DNA from 3 places in the Rhizobium sp. BK661 genome. Region 1 is predicted to be linked to each of the others. Evidence: predicted binding sites of a transcription regulator. Region 1 holds the regulator's gene; each other region holds the start of a gene.
The links. The regulator LexA, encoded in region 1, represses DNA repair genes until DNA is damaged. The targets are predictions, from matches to a motif close to TGTTCNNNNTGTGTTCNG.
Positions count from the first base shown of each region.

Region 2: a site for LexA is predicted at 2,321-2,338, ahead of FHX16_RS08090 (ImuA family protein). Genes of this name have one in related genera too.
Region 3: a site for LexA is predicted at 3,768-3,785, ahead of FHX16_RS21415 (ribonuclease T2 family protein). Genes of this name have one in related genera too.

Region 1 is NZ_JANTYT010000009.1:124,032-131,412, forward strand. It holds gene FHX16_RS19125 (hypothetical protein) at 49-270, opposite strand; gene FHX16_RS19130 (ComEC/Rec2 family competence protein) at 362-2,605, shown strand; gene lexA (transcriptional repressor LexA) at 2,586-3,302, opposite strand; gene FHX16_RS19140 (VOC family protein) at 3,503-4,387, shown strand; gene kdsA (3-deoxy-8-phosphooctulonate synthase) at 4,384-5,226, shown strand; gene eno (phosphopyruvate hydratase) at 5,368-6,642, shown strand; gene FHX16_RS19155 (septum formation initiator family protein) at 6,784-7,104, shown strand; gene pdhA (pyruvate dehydrogenase (acetyl-transferring) E1 component subunit alpha) at 7,251-7,381, shown strand, end outside.
Region 2 is NZ_JANTYT010000002.1:358,594-365,974, reverse strand. It holds gene FHX16_RS08095 (DNA polymerase Y family protein) at 1-1,342, opposite strand, end outside; gene FHX16_RS08090 (ImuA family protein) at 1,353-2,300, opposite strand; gene FHX16_RS08085 (metallopeptidase family protein) at 2,463-2,900, shown strand; gene FHX16_RS08080 (DUF1737 domain-containing protein) at 2,909-3,115, opposite strand; gene FHX16_RS08075 (CoA ester lyase) at 3,129-4,037, opposite strand; gene FHX16_RS08070 (hypothetical protein) at 4,150-4,392, shown strand; gene FHX16_RS08065 (glyoxalase/bleomycin resistance/extradiol dioxygenase family protein) at 4,502-4,930, shown strand; gene leuD (3-isopropylmalate dehydratase small subunit) at 5,068-5,676, shown strand; gene FHX16_RS08055 (pyridoxal-phosphate dependent enzyme) at 5,738-6,670, opposite strand; gene leuB (3-isopropylmalate dehydrogenase) at 6,848-7,381, shown strand, end outside.
Region 3 is NZ_JANTYT010000012.1:5,669-13,049, reverse strand. It holds gene ettA (energy-dependent translational throttle protein EttA) at 1-1,004, opposite strand, end outside; gene FHX16_RS21420 (hypothetical protein) at 1,136-2,941, opposite strand; gene FHX16_RS21415 (ribonuclease T2 family protein) at 3,017-3,754, opposite strand; gene FHX16_RS21410 (alpha/beta hydrolase) at 3,912-4,841, shown strand; gene FHX16_RS21405 (DMT family transporter) at 4,858-5,814, shown strand; gene FHX16_RS21400 (CaiB/BaiF CoA-transferase family protein) at 5,833-7,035, shown strand; gene FHX16_RS21395 (thiamine pyrophosphate-binding protein) at 7,032-7,381, shown strand, end outside.

The DNA of each region.
Region 1 (7,381 bases):
TGCGATGAGCCCTGCGCATAGCAGAAGCCGATGATAATCCTTGGCTTTTCAGCGTTCAGATTTTCCTTCAGATTTCAATCGATTATTATTGCCCGACGCCTCGATAGCTTGCATTGTGGTTGCAAGGGCGGCTGTTTTTTGGCGCAAATGCATGCCGGGGTTGAAGCCATTTGAAGTAACGAAGGCCGTGCCTGCCGCGGATGCTTCCGCGCGTGCAGCGGAGCCGTCTCTCCTGTTGAATCGATCGGCCGCCAAGCTGTTGCCGGCCATGCGCACGCAGTCCTCCATCGCGTGGCCGACACGGATCAAAGCTGCGACACGGGACTGGGCTTCATGGCTCCAAGGTTCCGCGACAGCGGAGATGGAACATGGACGGTTGTTTCTGTTCTCGCCGGTCTTCCTCGGAGCCGGCGCCGTCCTCTGGTTCGAACTCGCAAGTGACCCTCCCACGATGCGCTTGATGGCATGGGTTGTTGTGTTGGCACCTGTTGCAATGGCGGCGGGCCAAGGGCGTCCGTTTGTCCGGAGTTCAGCACTGGCCGGCTTGCTTTGCGTCGCGGGAATGCTTTCGGCCCAATACGAAACGCGGAGCAGGGCGACCGTCATACTGGATACGCCCGTCACCACAACGATCACTGGTCGGGTCGAGCGTCGGGAGGGGGATGGCGCGGGTCGTTGGCGCTATATCCTCTCCATTTCCGGCACTCAGTCGCCTCAGATTAGGCGGCCGCCAGACCGGGTTTCAGTCGTCGCGCGTGGGCAGAAAGAACCGTTCGAAATCGGGGAGTGGTTGACGGGACGGGCACGATTGACCCCGCCTGCGGGACCGGCGCTGCCTGGGCTCAACGACTTCGCCTTCAGCGCCTATTTCGACGAGATTGGCGCGAACGGTTTCTTTTATGGTTCGCCAAGCGTTTCAATGCCGCCAGCGGTCGGCACACCATCGATTTCGGAGCGCGGAGCCAACTGGCTGGATGGTCTTCGAAGCGGAATTGGAGACCGCATCCGTGGAATCCTGCCGGGCGACACCGGCGCCTTTGCGGCGTCGCTTGTCACCGACGAGCGGCGCGCGATCTCGCGGGAAACCACCGACGCGCTGCGACAGGCGGGTCTGGCGCATATCGTGGCAATCTCCGGTCTCAACATGGCGCTCTCCGCGGGTATCTTCTTCGTCGGCCTACGCCAACTGCTGAGCCTGTTTCCATCCGTTACGCAGGCGTACCCGACCAAGAAGATTGCAGCTGCTGGCGCGCTCGTCGCCCTGACAGCCTATTACATGATCTCGGGCTTTGCGGTCTCGGCAGAGCGAGCCTTCATCATGATGGCGATCATGCTGGCCGCTGTATTCTTCGACAGGCCGTCAATCAGTCTGCGCAACATTGCCCTATCGGCTTGGGTGATTCTGCTCTTGTCTCCATCCGAGGCGCTAGGCGCGAGCTTCCAGATGTCATTTGCGGCGACTCTTGCGCTGGTTGCCGGTTATGCGATGTGGTCGAAGCGAGCCGCGCGCGAACATCCCTTGCTGCAAGTCAGGGCAGTGAAGCCCGTAGTTTTTGTCGCACGCTTCTTTGCTGGCATCCTCCTTTCCTCAATGATCGGAGGCTTCTCGACCGCGCTCTTTGCAGTCGAACATTTCCATCGGCTCAGCGCTTATGGATTGCCCGCAAATCTCATGGCCATGCCGGTAATCTCCTTCGTGGTGATGCCTATGGGCATGTTCGCGATGCTGCTGACGCCGTTTGGCCTCGATATCGTTCCCTGGAAAATCGCCGGCTTCGGGCTCGAAATTGTGATCGCCATTGCAAAGATGGTCTCGGGATGGGGCGGCAACGTCGATATCGGCCGATTGCCGGTTTGGTACTTTCCTGTCGCCGTCGCAGGCTTCCTCGTGCTTGCGCTTCTGCGCACCAGACTGCGGTACCTCGGCGCTGTTGCGATCGCGTTGGCAACTCTGCTCGTTGTGCTCGCGCCGTCCAGACCGGCGCCAGATTTCATCATTGCCGAGGATGGCGGTCTCGTCGCGATTGTCGACAATCAGGTTATTGCTTCCAACCGGACGCGCCCACCCGACTTCATTTTCGACCAATGGCGAAGGGCTCTGGTTGCGGAGCAAGCCCGGCCGCCGCTCCTGATAGAGGGTGTCAAACCAGTCCGCCGGCGAGACGGCGACGGCAAGCCTCGGAGGCTCTCGGCCGACGAATTGCATAACGCTCGCAACGCGTTGCGGCAGGTCGTTGCGAGAGGCGTTGAGAACCGTTTCGTCTGCCTGAAAGGCGCTTGGTGCACAGCGGCGCACGACAGCGGCTACGTTCTGACGATCATCGAAGATCCCGCCTACGTCGGCGCTGCCTGCGACACCGCCGACATCGTCGTTACGCCCGCTCGTCTGCGCGCAAACGAATGCCGGTCAGGTGCATTGTTGTTCACGGGCGAAACCTTGCGCCGCTCGGGTGCGGCAGAGATACGAATAGACGAACAGGGAACGCCTGTCGTGACGACGGCCTATACGACACTTGACCGGCCCTGGATGCGGCATCGGGCATACAATTGGCGAAGCGGCACCTTCGACGGAGAGCCGCCTGTCTTTAGTGATAGCGGCGAATGAGGCCGACCAGCTTGCCCTGAACCTTGACGCGATCGGGTCCGAAAATACGCGTTTCATAAGCCGGGTTCGCAGCTTCAAGCGCGATCGAAGCGCCCTTGCGGCGGAAGCGCTTGAGGGTTGCTTCCTCGTCATCGACAAGTGCGACAACAATGTCGCCGGCGTTGGCGGTGCTGCCGTTGCGGATAATCACCGTATCGCCGTCGAAGATGCCGGCCTCGATCATCGAGTCTCCCTTCACCTCGAGCGCATAATGCTCGCCTGGGCCAAGCATGTCGGCCGGAACCGTGATGTCGTGCGTATTGTTCTGGATTGCAGAAATTGGCACGCCTGCAGCGATCCGCCCCATAACAGGTACAGAGGCCGAATTGCCATTGTCCGCATGCGCGGCCGGCTTTGGCGGCGCCACCGGTTGAGGTTTGCCAAGGCTGCCCTCGATCACGCTCGGCGAGAAACCGCGGCGCGGCTGGAGACTGGGATTATATGCCTCTGGCAGCTTGATGACCTCCAAAGCGCGGGCTCGATTCGGCAGTCGGCGAATGAAGCCGCGTTCTTCCAGCGCCGTAATCAGGCGGTGGATGCCCGACTTCGACGCGAGATCGAGAGCGTCCTTCATTTCGTCGAAAGATGGGGGGACACCGGACTCCTTCATTCGTTCGTGAATGAAGAGAAGAAGCTCCTGTTGCTTGCGCGTCAGCATCGAAGTTGAACCCCAGAGTTGTGAAACAAAGCCAGAACAGACACTATATGTTCCATATGTGTTCTGCAAGTACCTAAATTTTCGTAAAACTTGCCTGCAACTTGTTCAGTTTTTGCGTCGCTTTTGAGTGAATGCGGAGAAGGGGGTTGCATTGTTCTCTTGCCCGGCGCACATCTTCGCAAATCCCCGGGGAGTTTGCCATGAGCGAAGCACATCCGCTGGACCACATTGTGCTGCCGGTGTCCAACATCAGGCTTGCGCGCGAGCGCCTCGGAATGCTGGGATTCACCGTCGCGCCAGATGCGCGGCACCCGTTCGGAACAGAGAACGCCTGTATCTTCTTCGCCGACGAAACTTATCTGGAGCCGCTGGGCGTCGCCAGCCTCGAACTGCACGAGGCGTCGGCGAGGAAGGGCAACGTCTTCACCGCGCGTGACCGTGCCTTTCGGTTTCGATGCGGCGAGGATGGACTGTCCGCAGTTGTCTTCGCGACGGGGGACGCCGACCGCGACCACGCTAGATTCCTTGCGGAGAAGATCAACGGCGGTGAGATGCTGCAGTTCGAGCGGCCGATGAAGATGCCCGACGGCTCGGAAGCCATTGCTGCATTCAAACTCGCGTTCGCAGTTGACCTGCGCGCACCTGATTTCTTTTTTTTCACCTGCCAGAGGGTCAATCCGCTGCCTGCCGATCGAAGGGCGCTGCAAGTGCACCCAAATGGCGTGGGCGGGATCGCGGAGATCGTTCTTGGCGCGCCGGACCCAAAGGCGTTTGCGCCATTTGTGCGCGCCGCGGCGCACGGCCTGACGGTGATCAACGAGGCCTTTGGTGTGAGTGTTGCAACGCCCAACGCCAGGATCATCGTTCTGTCCCCCGATGGACTGGATGCCTACTTCGATATTTCTGCACCCTCAGACGATCGCGGCCTGCGCGGCGTTGCCGTTGTTTTCAAGGTCGGTGATCTCGCCGTGACAGAAGCGCATTTGGCTGCTAACGGGATGACCTACACGCGCAAGAACAATCGAATTCTGGTGAAGGCAGCGCCCGGGCAGGGTGCGCTCTTCGCCTTCGAGGAGAAACGATGAGCCAGACAAATTCCGAAGTCGCGGTCGGCGAAGGCGCCGGCCGCGTCACCTTTTCGAATACCGGCAAGCTGTCGCTGATTGCCGGACCGTGTCAGATGGAGAGCCGCGAGCATGCGTTCATGGTCGCCGGTGTATTGAAGGAGCTTTGCGACAAGCTTGGTATCGGCCTTGTCTACAAGTCCTCCTTTGACAAGGCGAACCGGACATCGCTCTCCGCTCAGCGCGGCATCGGCCTTGATAAGGCGCTGGAGGTTTTTTCCGACCTCAAGAAGGAATACGGTTTTCCTGTCCTGACCGACATCCATACCGAGGAGCAGTGCACCGAGGTGGCGACGGTCGTCGACGTCCTGCAGATCCCGGCCTTTCTCAGTCGCCAGACAGACCTGCTGGTCGCAGCCGCCAAAACCGGTCGCACAATCAACGTCAAGAAGGGCCAGTTCCTTGCCCCTTGGGATATGAAGAATGTCTTGAACAAGCTCAATTCCAGCGGCAACCCGAATATCCTGCTTTGCGAGCGCGGCGCTTCCTTCGGCTACAACACGCTGGTCTCCGATATGCGCTCGCTGCCGATCATGGCGGCGATGGGCGCCCCTGTTGTTTTCGACGCCACCCATTCGGTGCAGCAGCCCGGAGGGCAGGGTGGTTCCAGCGGCGGTCAGCGCGAGTTCGTGGAGACGCTGGCGCGCGCGGCCGTTGCCGTCGGTGTGGCAGGTGTGTTCGTCGAAACGCACGAAGATCCTGACAACGCGCCGTCTGACGGTCCGAACATGGTCTATCTCAAGGACATGCCGAGGCTTCTCGAAAAGCTCCTGGCCTTCGACGCGATCGCGAAAAGCTGACGTTCAAAAGACTGACATGTTCGTGTAATAGGCCACGCACGAATATCGCTGCGAAGCATGCGCAAAGCGCCATTGTAATTTGCGCATCTTCGATTAAGACGGATTTCAAACGATTTATCCACCCTCAAGCAGGAAAAGCCGATGACCGCAATTACCGACATTATCGCCCGCGAGATTCTCGACAGCCGTGGCAACCCCACCGTCGAAGTCGATGTCTATCTGGAAGATGGCAGCATGGGCCGCGCGGCGGTTCCGTCGGGCGCGTCGACCGGCGCGCATGAAGCCGTCGAAGTTCGCGACGGTGGCAAGCGCTACCTCGGCAAGGGTGTCGAAAAGGCTGTCGAAGCCGCCAACACGGAAATCTTCGACGCCATCGGCGGCATCGATGCCGAAAACCAGATCCAGATCGACAACATCATGATCGAGCTGGACGGCACGCCGAACAAGTCGCGCCTCGGCGCCAACGCCATCCTCGGCGTATCGCTCGCTGTTGCCAAGGCCGCTGCCCAGGCTGCCGGACTGCCGCTCTACCGCTACGTCGGTGGCGCTAGCGCCCACCTCCTGCCGGTTCCGATGATGAACATCATCAACGGCGGCGCGCATGCCGATAATCCGATCGACTTCCAGGAGTTCATGATCCTTCCGGTTGGCGCTGATTCCATCCGCGAAGCCGTTCGCATGGGCTCGGAAGTTTTCCACGTCCTCAAGAAGGAACTGTCGGCTCAGGGTCACAACACCAATGTTGGCGACGAAGGCGGTTTCGCGCCGGGCCTGAAGAGCGCCCCTGAAGCCCTCGACTTCATCATGAAGTCGATCGAGAAAGCCGGCTACAAGCCGGGTGACGATATCTGCCTTGGCCTCGATTGCGCCTCGACCGAATTCTTCAAGGACGGTAAGTATGTCCTCGAAGGCGAAGGCCGAACGCTGGAGCCGGGGGCCATGGCCGAATACCTCGCTCAGCTCGCTGCCCAGTATCCGATCATCTCAATCGAAGACGGCATGGCCGAAGACGATTGGGACGGCTGGAAGGCTCTGACCGATCTCGCTGGCAAGAAGGTCCAGCTGGTCGGCGACGATCTCTTCGTCACCAACTCGGCTCGCCTGCGCGACGGTATCAAGATGGGCGTCGCCAACTCGATCCTCATCAAGGTCAACCAGATCGGCTCGCTGACGGAAACGCTCGATGCCGTCAACACCGCGCACAAGGCAGCCTACACCGCGGTCATGTCGCACCGTTCGGGCGAAACCGAAGATTCGACGATCGCTGACCTCGCGGTTGCCACCAACTGCGGTCAGATCAAGACCGGCTCGCTGTCGCGCTCGGATCGCCTCGCCAAGTACAACCAGCTGATCCGCATCGAAGAAGGTCTTGGCCCGCAGGCCCGCTATGCCGGCCGCTCGATCATCCGCGGTTAATTGCGCCTGATTTTAACCACTTCGACCCGCGCCTTCGAAAGGCGCGGGTTTTTTCTTGCCTGATTTTTCATAGTCAACGGACAGTTAATCTCTGCCCGGTAGTCTTGAGCGCATCGAGGTAATGCGTTCGAGCGTGCGTTTATGTGGACAAAGCATCACAAGAAGAAAAAGATCGGTCGTTTCGTGGTTCCAGCCATGACGGTCGCGTTTCTTTCCTACTTCGGCTATCATTGCATCCATGGTGATTACGGTCTGCGGGCAACCGAAGGGTTCGAGCGCCAGCGGATAGCGCGTGAGAGGGAGTTGGCGGTTCTGAAAGGCAAGCGCGAGCATCTCGAAAAGCAGGTCGCGCTGCTGAGTGACGGTTCGATGGACAAGGATATGCTGGACGAGAAAGCGCGTCTTCAGCTGAATGTTTCTCGTGCCGATGAGATCGTCATATTCAATCACTATTCCAATTAACTGGAATTCAGTTAATTCAAATAAAGCATTATTTATCAGTGACTTGCTGATGAATACGAGCCATGCATTTATGGCATTGCTGTGGCGAAATTTCTTCCCTATGGTACGCCCAACCAAAGAACCGACAAACCCATAGGGAGGGTTGAATGGCGCCGCGAAAAACCGCGACCGTTTCCAGCCGTAAAACGAGCGCAAAGCCGGCAAACAAGGCCACCAATGGTGGTCCTGTTGCCGATTTCACGCGTGATGAAGAGCTCAGCGCTTATCGCGATATGCT
Region 2 (7,381 bases), on a different contig from region 1:
AATAGTCTCGATCCGCAGCTTCCGCACCATCTAGCCACCATTCCGTTGCCAGTCGCTCCGGTCCCTCGCTCTTCAAGACACGGTGCTGCATGCGTCGCCAATGAAAGCTCGCTGGTGCGCCATCGGGAATTTCGATGGCAAAGGCCTCCATCGGCTCCGCTTTCCGCAATAGCCGGATGGGCCGCTCGCTCCTGGCCGGCGGTGGATGTCCCTCCCGGGTTTTCGGGGCGGACAGATGATCGATCGCTGGCACTGTAACGGAGGCTCTTTCCGGTATGTGGCTCTCCCGCAATTGGAAGGTTTGCAGGCAGTCTTCTCCAAGGCGGGCGGAAACCCGATCCACGAAGGCAGCAAGAGAGGCATCCTTCTGCTGGCGGTGTTCGAAATCCCCCTGCGAGGTCACGAAGTCCTCGTGCAGGAGTACGTTGAGACGAAGGATCTCGAATCCGTAACCGGCATCGAAATCGTCGTGAATTGCCTGCAGGCGTTCGGCAAAGAGGGCGGCGATGCGGTTGGGCTCCCGCAAGGGCTGCGCGGTTCCGGCAGAAATCCGAAACACCTTGCCGTCGACACGGAACAGCACCAGTTCGAAGATGCGGCCGCCGGCGCCACGCGCTTCGAGCAAGGGCTTCAGGGAGACGGCAATCTGGTCGGTGAGCGCAAGGATATCGTCTTCGGCCGCGATCGGCTCAATCAGGCGACGTTCGACCGAGAGGCTTGCGACGGGCAGGCGTGGAGAAACCGGTTCCTCATCGGTTCCAAGCGCCTGATCGAGTCTCAAGAGCACCGTTCCGCCAAAGCGGCGGGTGAGCGGGGCGCGCGGCGCGGTCAGCAAATCGCCGACATATTTAAGGCCCATCTTGTTCAGGCCTCCTATCGTTTCTTCCTCTAGACGCAAGGCCGCGACGGGCAAGGGGGCCAGCGCCTGTTCGGCCTCTCCATACTCGATGATGCCGCCTTGGCCGAAACGGCTGATGGCCCAGGACAATCCAGGTGAGGAAGAGATCGCGCCGCGGGCGTCAATTCCCATCTGGAAGAGTCTTGCGAGAATATCCTTGAGAAGGGACGTCTCACCACCGAACAGATGGGCGCAGCCGGTTATGTCCAGAAACAGGCCATCCACGCCATCGAGAGCGACAAGCGGAGTGTAGCGATCGCACCAATCGGCAATCGCTTCCAGGAAGCGCCGGTTGGCGGCCGGGTCGTCCTCGATCACATCAAGCGTGGGGTGGATGGCGCGGGCTTCGGCGACGCCCATGTGCTTTCGGAGATTGAGGGTTTCGGCTGCCTCGTCCAGCGCTGTGAGCCGCATGGTATTGTTGAGACGGCTAGAACAGACGATCGGTGCGGCCTCAGGACGTCCGCGCGAACGCCAGGAGAGCCCCCATTTCTTTCTTGATATCCGGTCGGTTGGAAGATGTGGAAAGTGGAGTGCCAGAATGCGTTGCGCGTTCGTCTGGAAGGCGAGGGTCGACTGATCGGGAGACGGCGAAAAAACGGCGGTCATGAGGGTTCCACTCCAGTAGAAAGGAGAGGGGAGCCGGGTTGCGGCTCTTCTCCAGGGTGAGATGAAAAACCGGATTGCCGATGCTACCGCCCAGCATCGTGCCATCCGGCAAGGGTCGCGCCTGTGCCGGCGCGGGTGCCACAAGGAAGCGGAAGCAAGCGCTGCTGGCTTCTTCCTCTCCAGCTTGCCGCAACAGGAAAAGCGGGCGTTTAGATGCTTTCGCCCGCAAGCTCAAACGACGGCTTTCCGTCAGGCCGAAGGGCTTCGGATTGCCGCGAACCTCCAGAATCGTCGCAGGAAAGACGCCGCTTTCGACTGCGGCCTCGGCAAGCCAAAGGGCATCTTCAAGCTTGCGTGGGCTGGCATAGAAGAACTGGTCCGGTTTCAGGCCGAAATCGCGCAGGCCCACGGCGTAGGGGACGCCTGCTTCCATCGTGGAAACGATGTCTGCGATCCAGAGGATCGGCAGCGAAGCACTGTGGCTCTCTTCCACTTGGCGCTGCAGCATGGCGGCAAGCGCCAGCATGAAGCCACTGCCAGCGCCGGCTTCGCGTAAGAGGTCGGAACGAACCTCGGTGATCCCGTCGAGCGGCAGGCCGCCATCAACTGCCTCGTCGAGCGCGGGGATTCCAAGAGGAAGACGCAGGCCACTGTCGTTGTTGGTGGAGAGGTCCCTTTCGGCCAAGGCTTCGCCTTGCGCTGCAGCCAAGGCCGGCGCGGGCTTTCCTTCAAGCTTTGCAATGGTTTCGCGGAGCGCAAAAAGCCGCTCGCGCGTCACGGCCGACTGTGCCATGACGTTCTCCAAGTCTCATATGTTCCTGTTATGTTCTTATGGATTCCAGAGGCGGGCGAAAGAGTCAACAGGCATTCGATGTGAATTTATTCCTGCCTTTGATTCCGCTCTCGAAAATCGTACGCAAAGGTTCTATATGGGCGGCAAAGGAAGGGAATTTTTATGGCCCGCATAGACCAGAGCGATAATTGGCAGGATCGCCACGCTCCGACGATCAGTACTTTCGAGTCGTTGGCAATGGAGGCGTACAGCCACCTGCCGGAAGAGTTTCGCTCACTGACCACCAATCTGACGATCGAGATCGAGGACTTCCCTGACGACGACGTGTTCGAGGACATGGCGCTGGAAACGCCGTTCGACCTTCTCGGCCTCTTTGAAGGCCGAGGCATCTCCGAGCGTTTCACAATGGAAACCGGCGAATTGCCGAACCGTATCCGCCTCTACCGGCGGCCGATCCTCGACTACTGGGCCGAGAACGATGAGACGCTGGGCGACATCATTACTCACGTCCTCATCCATGAGATCGGCCACCATTTCGGTCTTAGCGACGACGACATGGAACGGATCGAGGCGAGCGCCGAAGAGGCGGCCGAACGCTAAGCCTTCGCTTACTGTTCGGACAGCTTCATGTCCGGGTGGTAATCCTTGCCTTCGACTTCCTTGACGATCGCCTGAGCACAAATCACCTGGCCGGTCTGGGTGTTGAAGGTCAGCGACGGCGAGCCGTTCAACGACCAGCCCTTGTTGAGGGCGTCGGTTACGCGGTGACAGAAAGCGGCATCATCCTGGCCGGTCAGAAGGCGATAAAGCTTCATCTAAAGTCGTCTTTCACTTCGCCGTTTGGCGTTCTGCAATCAGGCGGGCTTTATGAACCAGACTTTCCGCCTGGACAAGGTGTAGCCGCTCGATCATCCGACCATTGGCATTGATGACATTCAGGCCATCTGCAGCGGGGTCGGCAAAGGCGGCGATGATCGCCTCCGCCTCGGCAATTGCCGCCTCATCCGGGCCGAAATGCCGGTTGGCGGCTTCGATCTGAGCCGGGTGAATCAGCATCTTACCGTCGAAGCCCATGGCGCGGGCGTGCGCGCATTCGGCATCGAAGGCATCGGCATCCTTGAAATCGTTGAAGACGCTGTCGATCGCGTCGAGGCCATAGGCGCGCACGGCAAGTACCACCTGCATCAACCAGGGCACGAGATAGGTACGGCCCGGCTGTGGCAGGACGCCGGTCTGCTTGCGCAGGTCGTTGAGGCCGACGACGAAACAATCGAGCCGTGAGCCAGGCGTGCGCCCAGCTTCGGCAATCGCGGCCGCGTTCAGAATGCCACGGGGTGTTTCGATCATCGCCCAGATGCGGAGGCTTTCCGGCGCGTCGGCATCGGCAAGCCGGTCGCTTATGGACATCACATCCTGAGGCTCGTCCACTTTCGGCAGGAGTACGGCATCCGGCTCCAGTGCCAATACCAGTTCGATGTCCGCATTTCCGAATGTGGAATCCAGCGCATTGATGCGGATGATCCGCTCCTTGTTCACAAGAGGAGCGCCCGAAAAAAAGGCCTTTAGATTCTCGCGGGCTTCCTCCTTCCGTTCCGGGGCCACGGAGTCCTCGAGATCGAAGATGACGGCGTCGCAATCGAGCGCATGAGTCTTTTCCAGGGCGCGCGCATTGATGGCAGGGACGCTCAGCACCGAGCGGCGCAGGTTCAAGGAACGAGTCGGAGAATTGCGGGTCATCACAAATGTGTGCCAAGCTTTATGACAGGTGGCAAGACAACAAAAAGCCATGCTCACCTTGCAGAGAAAGAAAAGAAGGACCACATTCCTTTCCGAAGAAAGGTCTAAAACCATGCAAAGCATTCGTTCCGTCTTCCTCCTGCTCGCAGGCATCACCGCCTTCGTTGCGCTGGCGTTCGTCACATTTTCCGTGACGCTGGCAGTCGGTGGTATCCTGACGGTGCTTATGGTTGGCCGCGCGCTTTCGCTGAAGATGAAGCCGGCACCGGTCCGCGCCACAGCCAAGGCAAAACCACATTCCGGCGAGAACATGCGCATCTGGAATGACGGGCGCGGCACGATCATCGACCTCTAATCTCAGGTCGCTTCCAGAAAAATTTTGCATCGCTGTCGGCTCGACTGATCTTCCCGCGTCTTTGAAAGGTCAGGGTTTTACCCGAACCAATCAAATCATGGAGGACAGTATGGATACTGCAACGGAAACCGGCACGATGAAGATGCCACCGGTCAAGAATGGCTTGCTGCCTTATGTCACGGTCGACGGCGCGCTGAAGGCCGCAGAATTCTACAAGCGTGCATTTGGTGCTGAGGAGGCGTTTGTCGTCCCGCCTGACGAAAACGGGCGGACGATGCATGTCCACCTCTACATCAACGGAAGCTCGTTGATGCTTTGTGATGCCTATCCCGAGCATGGTCATCCCTTTGAAAAGCATCAGGGCTTCACGCTTCAGCTTGTTATCGACGACATCGATTTCTGGTGGGACCGCGCCGTTGCCGCCGGCGCCGAGGTGATCCTACCCGTCCAGCTGATGTTCTGGGGTGATCGATACGGTCAGCTCCGCGACCCTTTCGGGGTTCTCTGGGCGATGAATGCGCCAGCGAACGCAAACTGATCTCATGACGACCATGGCGGCTGTGCGTCGAATCCGCGCGCAGCCGCATAGACGATATAAATTTTCCTTCATTTCGGTCGAAATCTGGACTAAACGCAGATTAACAAAACTACGTCTGCTGACATTGGAGCCAGGCCATGGACAAATTCGCAAAGCTGACGGGCGTTGCTGCCCCTCTGCCGGTTGTCAACATCGATACCGACATGATCATTCCGAAGGACTACCTGAAGACGATCAAGCGCACGGGTCTTGGCAAGGGTCTTTTCGCTGAAGCGCGTTACAATGAAGACGGCTCCTTGAACCAGGATTTCGTGCTGAACAAGCCCGCCTATCAGAATGCAAAGATCCTCGTTGCCGGCGACAACTTCGGTTGCGGCTCGTCGCGCGAGCATGCGCCGTGGGCGCTCCTCGACTTCGGCATCCGTTGCGTCATCTCGACCAGCTTTGCCGACATCTTCTACAACAACTGTTTCAAGAACGGCATTCTGCCGATCAAGGTCAGCCAGGAAAACCTCGACAAGCTGATGGATGACGCCTCGCGCGGCTCCAACGCGATCCTGACGGTCGATCTGGAAAACCTCGAGATCACCGGTCCGGACGGTGGCTCGATCAAGTTCGATCTCGACGAGTTCAAGCGTCACTGCCTACTGAACGGCCTCGACGATATCGGCCTGACGCTCGAGAAGGGCGAGGCGATCGACAGCTTCGAAGCCAAGAACACGGCATCGCGCCCCTGGGCAGCGTAGTCCTGGAAAACATACCAGTCGTCAAAGCCGGGCCTTTTGCCCGGCTTTTTCTTTGGTCGGCTTACAGCAACAGCTCTTTCCACGTTTTAAGCTTCTCCATGGAAACGCCGATGCCGCCGCAGACCTCGATCAGCGGATTTTTGAACCGCTCGAGGATATCGGCATGGACGTCGGCGACCGCGAGCGCTGCGCCACAAGCGGGTTCGACCAGGATGCGATAGGCATCGGCGAACTTGATGCAGGCGGCGACTGCCTGTGCGTCGGTCACCGTCACGCTCTCGATCGGGTGGTGTTTCGGCAGGTTGAAGACGTGTCGGGCCACCTGGCGCGCACCGAGCGAGCTGGCGATGGAAGTAATCGCCGGCAAGGTGATGCATTCGCCTGCGGCAAGGCTGGCATGAAGGGACGCGGCTCCTTCGGTTTCAACGGCAATGACGGGCACATCAGACAAGCCGTTTCGCTGAAGTCCGGCAACGATCCCCGCAAGTAAGCCGCCGCCGCCGACGCTCGTGATGACGCAATCAAAGTGAGCGCCCTTTGCGACAACCTCGTCGATCAATGTGCCGTGCCCTTCCCACAAAAGCGGATGGTCGAACGGGTGCACATAGGCTGCGTTTCTGGCATTCGCACGTTCGATTGCGTAGGCATTGGCTTCGTCGAACACCGATCCGTGCACCAGAACCGTCGCGCCGGTCGCCTCGATCGATTGGCGCACTTCCGGCGACGTCGTCTCGGGCACGACGATCGTCACCGGAATGCCGAGCGCTCGTCCGGCATAGGCGGCGGCGATCCCCGCATTGCCACCGGAGGCGCAGAAAATCTCACGGGCGCCATTTTCGATTTCATGCTGACAAAGCCTGCCGACTCCGCGGAGCTTGAAACTGCCGGATGGCTGCAGCGCATCAAGCTTCAGCCAGAGCGGCTTGTTGCTTGCGCTGTAATCGGCGGAGGTGCGGAAAAGCGGTGTGTCGAGGTGGAGCGGTGCAGATGGCATGGTGGTACCCGATGAGCTTGGCGATACAGGCTCTCCTTGTGGACCCGCTTGCGCGGGTCGGTCAACGAGGGATCTCGGCCGTAATTCCGCAACCGTACCGAATCGGCCTCGCACTCGCTTGAAATGCCGATTTTGCAGGTCTAAGAAACCGCAACTTGTTTTTCCGCGGAGGGTTTCATGACAGCGCGCAATCTTTTCCTGCTGCCGGGCGACGGCATCGGCCCCGAGGCCATGGGTGAGGTCCGCAAGATCATTGCCTATATGAACGAGGCGATGAATGCCGGCTTCGTCACCGACGAAGGCCTCGTCGGTGGCAGCGCCTATGACGCGCATGGTGCCGCGATCTCCGAAGGCGACATGCAGAAGGCGCTTGCCGCCGATGCCGTTCTCTTCGGCGCCGTCGGCGGCCCGAAGTGGGATGATGTTCCCTATGAAGTGCGCCCCGAAGCCGGCCTACTGCGCCTGCGCAAGGATCTGGAGCTGTTCGCCAACCTGCGTCCGGCCATCTGCTACCCGGCGCTCGCTTCCGCTTCCTCGCTGAAGCCGGAGTTGGTCGAAGGCCTCGATATCCTGATCATCCGCGAACTGACGGGCGGCGTCTATTTTGGCGAACCGAAGACCATTACCGATCTCGGCAACGGCCAGAAGCGCGCGATCGACACGCAGGTCTATGACACCTACGAGATCGAACGCATCTCGGCCGTGGCCTTC
Region 3 (7,381 bases), on a different contig from region 1:
TTTTCGATGAGCATCGTATCGCCATAGCCCTTGGTGAGGTTCTCGGCTTCGATGACGACCTGGCCAAGACGCTCGCCGACCGGGATGACGATCTGCGCATCGCCGGGGCGACGGGCCTCTGCCGCTGCGACCAACTCGTCATAGGCACGGATACGCGCCTTGGACTTCGCCTGGCGGGCCTTCGGGCTGGCGGCCATCCATTCCTGCTCGCGGCTGATTGCCTTCTGGCGGGAGGCCTCTTCGCGCCCCTCCTGCTGCATGCGCTTGGCCTTCGATTGCAGATAGGCGGAGTAGTTGCCCTCGTAGGGGATACCGCGACCACGGTCGAGTTCGAGGATCCAGCCCGTGACATTGTCGAGGAAGTAGCGATCGTGGGTGATCATCAGGACGGAGCCGGGGTACTGGCGCAAATGTTTTTCAAGCCAGGCAATCGTCTCGGCGTCGAGGTGGTTGGTTGGTTCGTCGAGCAGCAGCAGGTCGGGCTGCGCCAACAACAGGCGGCAGAGCGCTACACGGCGCTTTTCGCCGCCGGAGAGCTTCTCGACCGAAGAGTCGCCTGGCGGGCAGCGCAGCGCGTCCATGGCCATTTCGACCTGGCTTTCGAGGTCCCAGAGGTTCTGGCTGTCAATGACGTCCTGGAGCTTGGCGCCCTCTTCCGCCGTCTCGTCGGAATAATTCATCATCAGCTCGTTATAGCGATCGAGGATCGCCTTCTTCGGAGCAACACCTTCCATGACGTTTTCGAGCACGGTTTTGGCGGCATCGAGCTGCGGTTCCTGCGCGAGGTAGCCGAGTGTGGCACCTTCAGCAAGCCAGGCCTCGCCGGTGTATTCCTTATCGAGGCCGGCCATGATGCGTAGTACCGTCGACTTACCGGCGCCGTTTGGTCCGAGGATACCGATCTTGGCATCAGGATAAAAAGAAAGGTGGATGTTTTCCAGCACCTTCTTGTTGCCGTACGCCTTGTTGAGGCCGGCCATATGATAGATGAACTGACGTGCCATTGATTGTTCGCTCCGCGGCGGGATTTAAGTTTGCCGCTATGTAGGCGAATTGGGCTCAAGGAGCAACGCGCGAAGGCTAAAAACCAGAGGCTTTTGTGGCCTTGCGGACATTTTGCAGAGGGACGGCGTCACTACCAAAGCTTCGCGTGATCGATGCGAAAGAGTTGGAAATCGCTCGGCTTCGCATAAGGAACCCTCTCGAGACCCGGCCAACTTTTCCCAGCCGCCAAAGCCGCATAGAGCGGAGCCTGCTGTAGATCGGCCGCCAGCGGAAATCGGCATACAGCCACATAGTCGAAGGGCTCCAACGCCGCGCGGCGGACCGCCGCGTCAGACGAGGTGAAGGCCTCGAACATGCGTCTCATACCGGGCGACGCACGGTGGAATGGCACTGCGCCGACAGAAAATCCTGCAGGACGTGCGAATAACACGCGCAACGCGATGCCCTGAGGAAGCGCAATTCGTCCCGCGGCGACCGAATTCAGAACACCGAAATCCTCGCCGTCGCAGTCGCTGGCCGTCATGTAATCGACCGCATCGAATACGTGCATCGGCGGTCGGATGACAAGGCAAAGAACCGCTGGCGCAAGAACGGATGCAAGGGCAAATCCGACAGCCACTCGCACTCCTCGCGTTGGCGATCGGGCATTTAGATAATAGGCAATCGCCGCTGGCAGAAACGGCGGTATGAGCGCAATCGGAAAGCGGATGTTCCGCAAGACGTCAAACGTCAGAAGCAGGGAGGCAAGACCCACGGCGAATGCAACCCCCACGCCGAACTTTTGCTGTCGTATCTGCGCGGCGACGTAAGGTGCAGCCAGAAGGGCACCGCAAGTGGAAAGCGCCAGCAGCGCAACGGTGGAGTATTGCGCACTCTCGTAAAGGTAGAGGAAGCTGTTCTCCTGCCAAATGCGAGAGAACCAAAACGCGCGCGATACCGGATCGATCATCTGATAGGGGCCGCCGAGACAGCGTGGAAAATACCACGCAGCCAGGCCAAGGACGAATGCGCTTGACAGGCCCAGCCATAGGATTTTTGCGAAGATCGATGAGCGATCCGGCACCACCCAAACTACGCAGGACAGGGTGGCGGACATTCCGATCAACAGAAACAGATAGGGTGCGGAAAAGGCATCGCATTGCGTCGAAACGATGCCGTCCGGGCCAATGAAGGCAAGCGCGGCAGCACCGGCGACGGCACTCATTGCGGGACCGCTGGCAATAATCATCGCCCGCGCATCCCTGACGCCGGCAATGTAGCAGAGGACCAGCCCGGCGTAGGCAACAACGACCAGCGGCAGGCATTCCAGTCCGATGACGATGGAGAGCGCCGCAGCGCCCCCCACGAGCGCGCCGCCCAACTGATCCCAGCGAACAAGACCGGACACCATAAGCATCATCGCGACCAGTTGGCCATCGTGGTGGTCAATGCGGCCCGGCGAGAATTCGAACACGGCAACCGCCATGAGAATTGTCATCAGCATCAACATCAGCAACGACGACAAGCGCGACGTCGGCTGATCGGCCATCAACCGTTTCACGGTGGACGCAACCGGCAGGCAGAAAAGGGCGAGCATCAACGGCGGCCAGATGCGGAAAGAGAAGGAGATAGCCTGATCGATGGGCATGAACGGCCGCAGCAACGTCGCTATTGCCGCGTAAGGTAGATCGATCAATCTCGACCAGGGCGAAACGTAAGCTTCGGGCATTGAAATGAACGGCAGCGTAAGATCGAACCACCGACCATCCGGCGACATCAGATACCGGATCTGCAACTCACGCATCTGGTCATCGAGATCACCGAGGAACAACACCCCGTCGGCGAGATCGAACAGAACAATGGCAAGCCCTGTGATGTAGACTGTGAGAAAGGTGCGCAGAAATGGCCTGCTGTCAGGCAAGACCTTCAAGTCGGCTCGCGATAGAACTGCATCCATTCCGCACTCGCCCCAGCAAACAGCGGCCAGACATTAATCCAATCCGATTAATATTCGGCTACATGAGCAAAAACACTAAAACCCAGCAGCGTCCACGACGCCCTGATCGCAGCCGAACGAGGTTCGCCCTGCCCCTTGAATGAGGTCGCGCAGGCTCGCTCCGTCATTCGAGGTGGCGTCCTCCGACAGGCCGATCGTGAGCTCGTCAATGACACGGCCTCCGCCGCCGGCGCGCCGACAACTCATCTTGACCCGATCGCCGGCGCCCGGGCCGAAGCTCTTGTCGAACGCAGCCTTGATCGCCTCCGCCGTCAGCGGCTTGCCGATGTTGGCAGCGAAAAGATCGCGGACAGCAGAGGCGTTCAGCTGATCGATGAGGCGAACCGACGTCGCAAAATAGTCGTCGGCACTCATCTTTGTGCAAGTACCGTGTTTGATCCACTCATGGCGCTCCAGCCCGGATTGCGTTCCAGGCATCGCCTTCTCAAGCGCGGCTTTGGTCTCCGCCGAAAGCTCTACCTCAGGCAGTTTCTTCCAGTTACCTTCCTTGTCCGCGGTCCGCAGCGTGCCCGAGACATCACAATAGTCCTTGCGCATCGGCCAAAGCCCGTGCAGCGAGAAATTGGTCGCATCAAACCTGTCCTTGGTCTGACTGCTGCATTCCGGCTTGCGCTGGTTGGTTTCACAGAAGGCCGGTTGCCAGCTGGCTGCCAAAATGAAGCGCGTCCTTCCACCCGCATCCTGGGCTCCAGCGGTGCCAGCAGTCGTGATCGCAATCAGGAATAAAGCCGTGCGCAGAAATGGATTGCTCATCTTCATCCCTCCCAGGAACAATTCATGAACAAGAAATCATGGTGGGTCTGTTTTCACAACCCTCAATCCCTAGGGTGCTAAAATCCAGTCGCATAAATATTGGGATGTGTTGCATTTCGCGGACGATCTGATCTTCTCGCGCAGACGGGAGGATTTGATGTTTGCAGATACGCAACGCCTTGAAACGGCGAACGCCTCGCTCGGCTTTCATCATGAAGCGGCACAATCCGAGGCACGCGGAATTATCGTTGTCTCCCATGGGTTGGCCGAGCATTCCAAGCGCTACGCCGGTTTTGCGGCGGCGATGGCGACGCGTGGTTATCATGTCTTTGCCTTCGATCACCGTGGACATGGCGAGACGACTGCTGCGGATGCTCCGATCGGACGCTTTGCCCGCCGCGATGGTGTCAGGCAGGTGATCGATGACGTCTCTGCCGTACGCGACCGCGCTGTGGCACAGTATCCCGGCCTGCCAGTCATCGTTTTCGGGCATTCGATGGGAGGTCTCATCGCGCTGAACGCTGCTGTGACCCATCCCGAGAAATATGACGCCGTCGCCGTCTGGAACTCCAATTTTAGCCCAGGCGTCGCAGGGCGGGCAGCACAAGCGATCCTGCTGGCCGAACGGGCCTTGAAGGGCTCCGATGTGCCAAGCGGCATTTTGCCGAAGCTCACCTTCGGCACTTGGGGAAAGTCCATTGCCAATCGTCGAACGGAGTTCGACTGGTTAAGCCGCGACCCTGTCGAGGTCGACAAGTATATCGCCGACCCGCTGTGCGGCTTCGATGCCTCCGTTTCCCTCTGGCTCGATATTTTCGAACTGACGTTTCGCGCGCCGCAAACGCCGCATCTGGACCGTCTGCCGAAGCAGACACCGATCCATCTTGTTGGTGGCGGGCAGGATCCGGCGACGGATGGCGGAAAAGCGGTGATCTGGCTTTCAAACCATTTGAAAGCGCATGGCTTCTCCCGTATCACGACACAGATATATCAGGACATGCGCCACGAAACGCTGAATGAAATTGGAGCGGACGCGGCCATCGCCGCATTCGCCGACTGGTGCGACGAAGCGATCGCGAGATCCTGAACCGAAGGATTTCGCGATGAGCCATGGTATTTCTTCCCGTCCCGTTTCTGCTTCAGAGGTTTCGACCGGCATTCTGCTGATGTTCCTATCGGTGCTCGTATCGCCGATCATCGACATCTTCTCCAAGCTTGCGATCGCGACGATTCCCGCGGCGGAAATCACAGGCGCTCGGTTTGTTGTCCAGGCCCTCTGCATGCTGCCGATCGTTGTCTGGCGCGGAAGCTGGAAGGGCTTCTCGTGGCGCGCCAACATCTTTCATGCCATCCGCGGCGCCATCATAACGATCTCGATGGTCTCCTTTGTCACGACGCTGAAGTACATGCCGGTTGCCGACGCTATCGCGATCTTCTTCGTCGAGCCGATCATATTGACGATCCTGAGCAGCATCTTCCTCAAGGAGACGATCGGTTGGCGCCGCTACACCGCTTGCGGCGTCGGCTTCTTCGGAGCAATGCTGATCATTCAGCCAAGCTTTCAAGAGGTAGGGTACGTGGCGCTTCTGCCCGTCGTCAGCGCCTTTTGCATTGCCATCTTCGCCTTGATGACACGCGTGCTTTCACACCGGGAAGACCCGTGGGCGATGCAGTTTCAGATGGGCATCTGGGGTCTATTGTTCTGCGCCATTCTGCTCGCGCTCGGCAGCGGCACGGGTTCCGACGTCTTTGACTCGGTGATGCCGGATGGCCGTGGCTACCTCTACCTGCTCGGCGTCGGCGTCACGGCGGCCATTGCCGGCATCTTCGGTGTCTATGCCTACCGCGCCGCGCCCGCCTCCACATTGGCGCCCCTTCAGTATTTCGAGATCGTGTCGGCAACCATTTTTGCCTGGCTCGTCTTCGGCGACTTCCCGGATGCGCTCAAGTGGCTCGGCATCTTCATCATCATCGCCTCGGGGCTGTACATTATATGGCGCGAGCGGCGCTTTGCATCGAAGCCCGTATCCGATACACCTCAATCGGCCCTGGCGCCCTGATCTGCTCGTGGGAGGAACATGACGGACAATCAGCCCCAAAAGCCGCCGCTGTCCGGCATCCGCGTCATCGAGCTCGCACGCGTGCTCGCCGGCCCATGGGCCGGCCAGATGCTGGCCGATCTGGGCGCCGATGTGATCAAGGTCGAAAACCCGGATGGAGGCGATGACACCCGGCACTGGGGCCCACCCTTTGTCGAGGGTGCCAACGGAGAAAACCTTTCCGCTGCCTACTATCACTCTGCCAACCGCGGGAAGCGCTCGATCACTGCCGATCTGAAGCGCGAGGAAGACCAGGCACTGGTTCGCCGCCTCATCGCCACGGCCGATGTGGTCATCGAGAACTTCAAGCTCGGCGGGCTCGTGAAATACGGCCTCGACTACGAGAGCCTGAAGAAGATCAACCCGAAGCTTGTTTATTGCTCGATCACGGGTTTCGGCCAGAACGGTCCCTATGCCAGCCTGGCAGGCTACGACTATATCGTTCAGGGCATGTCGGGTTTCATGTCGATCACCGGTGAGCCCGACGGGCAGCCGATGAAGGCGGGCGTTGCGATCGCCGACATATTTACCGGCATCTATGCGGTCGCAGCCATCGAGGCAGCGCTGATTCACGCACAGAAGACCGGCGAAGGGCAGTTGGTCGATATGGCGCTGCTCGATGTCCAGTCAGCCGTACTGGCCAACCAGAACATGAACTACCTGGTCTCCGGCCGCGCCCCGACACGGCTTGGAAACGCACATCCGAATATCTCGCCCTATGAAGTCGTCCCCGCCGCCGATGGCTATCTGATTCTCGCGGTCGGCAACGATGGCCAGTTCCGCCGCCTATGTGCGATCCTCGGTCTCGAGGGTACTGCTGACGATCTACGTTTTTCGACGAACAAGGCGCGCGTCGCGAACCGTGACGAGGTCCGCAGGCTCGTTTCCACCGAAACGTTGAAATGGCAGAAAGCCGACCTTCTTAAAGCCTGTGAGGCCAACGCCGTTCCGGCCGGTGCGATCAACACCATCGAAGAAATGTTTGCGGATCCACAAATTGAGGCGCGTGGATTGCGGGTAGATCTCGCCGACGCAAAGGGTACGGTCATTCCCGGCGTCAGGACGCCGGTCGTGCTGTCGCAGACGCCGTTGCGTTACGAGCGGCCGAGCCCGCGGCTGGGAGAACATCAGGAGGAGGTTCTGGCGGAACTCGCCGAACTGGAGGGGAAAAGACCATCATGAAAAAGACTGGCGGAGAACTGATCGTCGAGGCCTTGAAAGCAAATGGGGTGAAACGCCTCTCCTGCGTGCCCGGCGAGAGTTTCCTTGCCGTACTCGACGCGCTCTACGATAGCGACATCGACGTGATGGTTTGCCGCCAGGAAGGCGGCGCGGCCATGATGGCAGACGCATGGGGCAGGCTCGCCGGCGAGCCCGGCATCTGCATGGTAACCCGCGGTCCGGGCGCTACGAATGCCACCGCAGGGCTGCATATCGCCAGGCAGGATTCTATCCCGATGATCCTGTTCATCGGGCAAGTCCAACGCGATGCAAGGGAACGCGAAGCCTTTCAGGAGGTCGAGTTCCG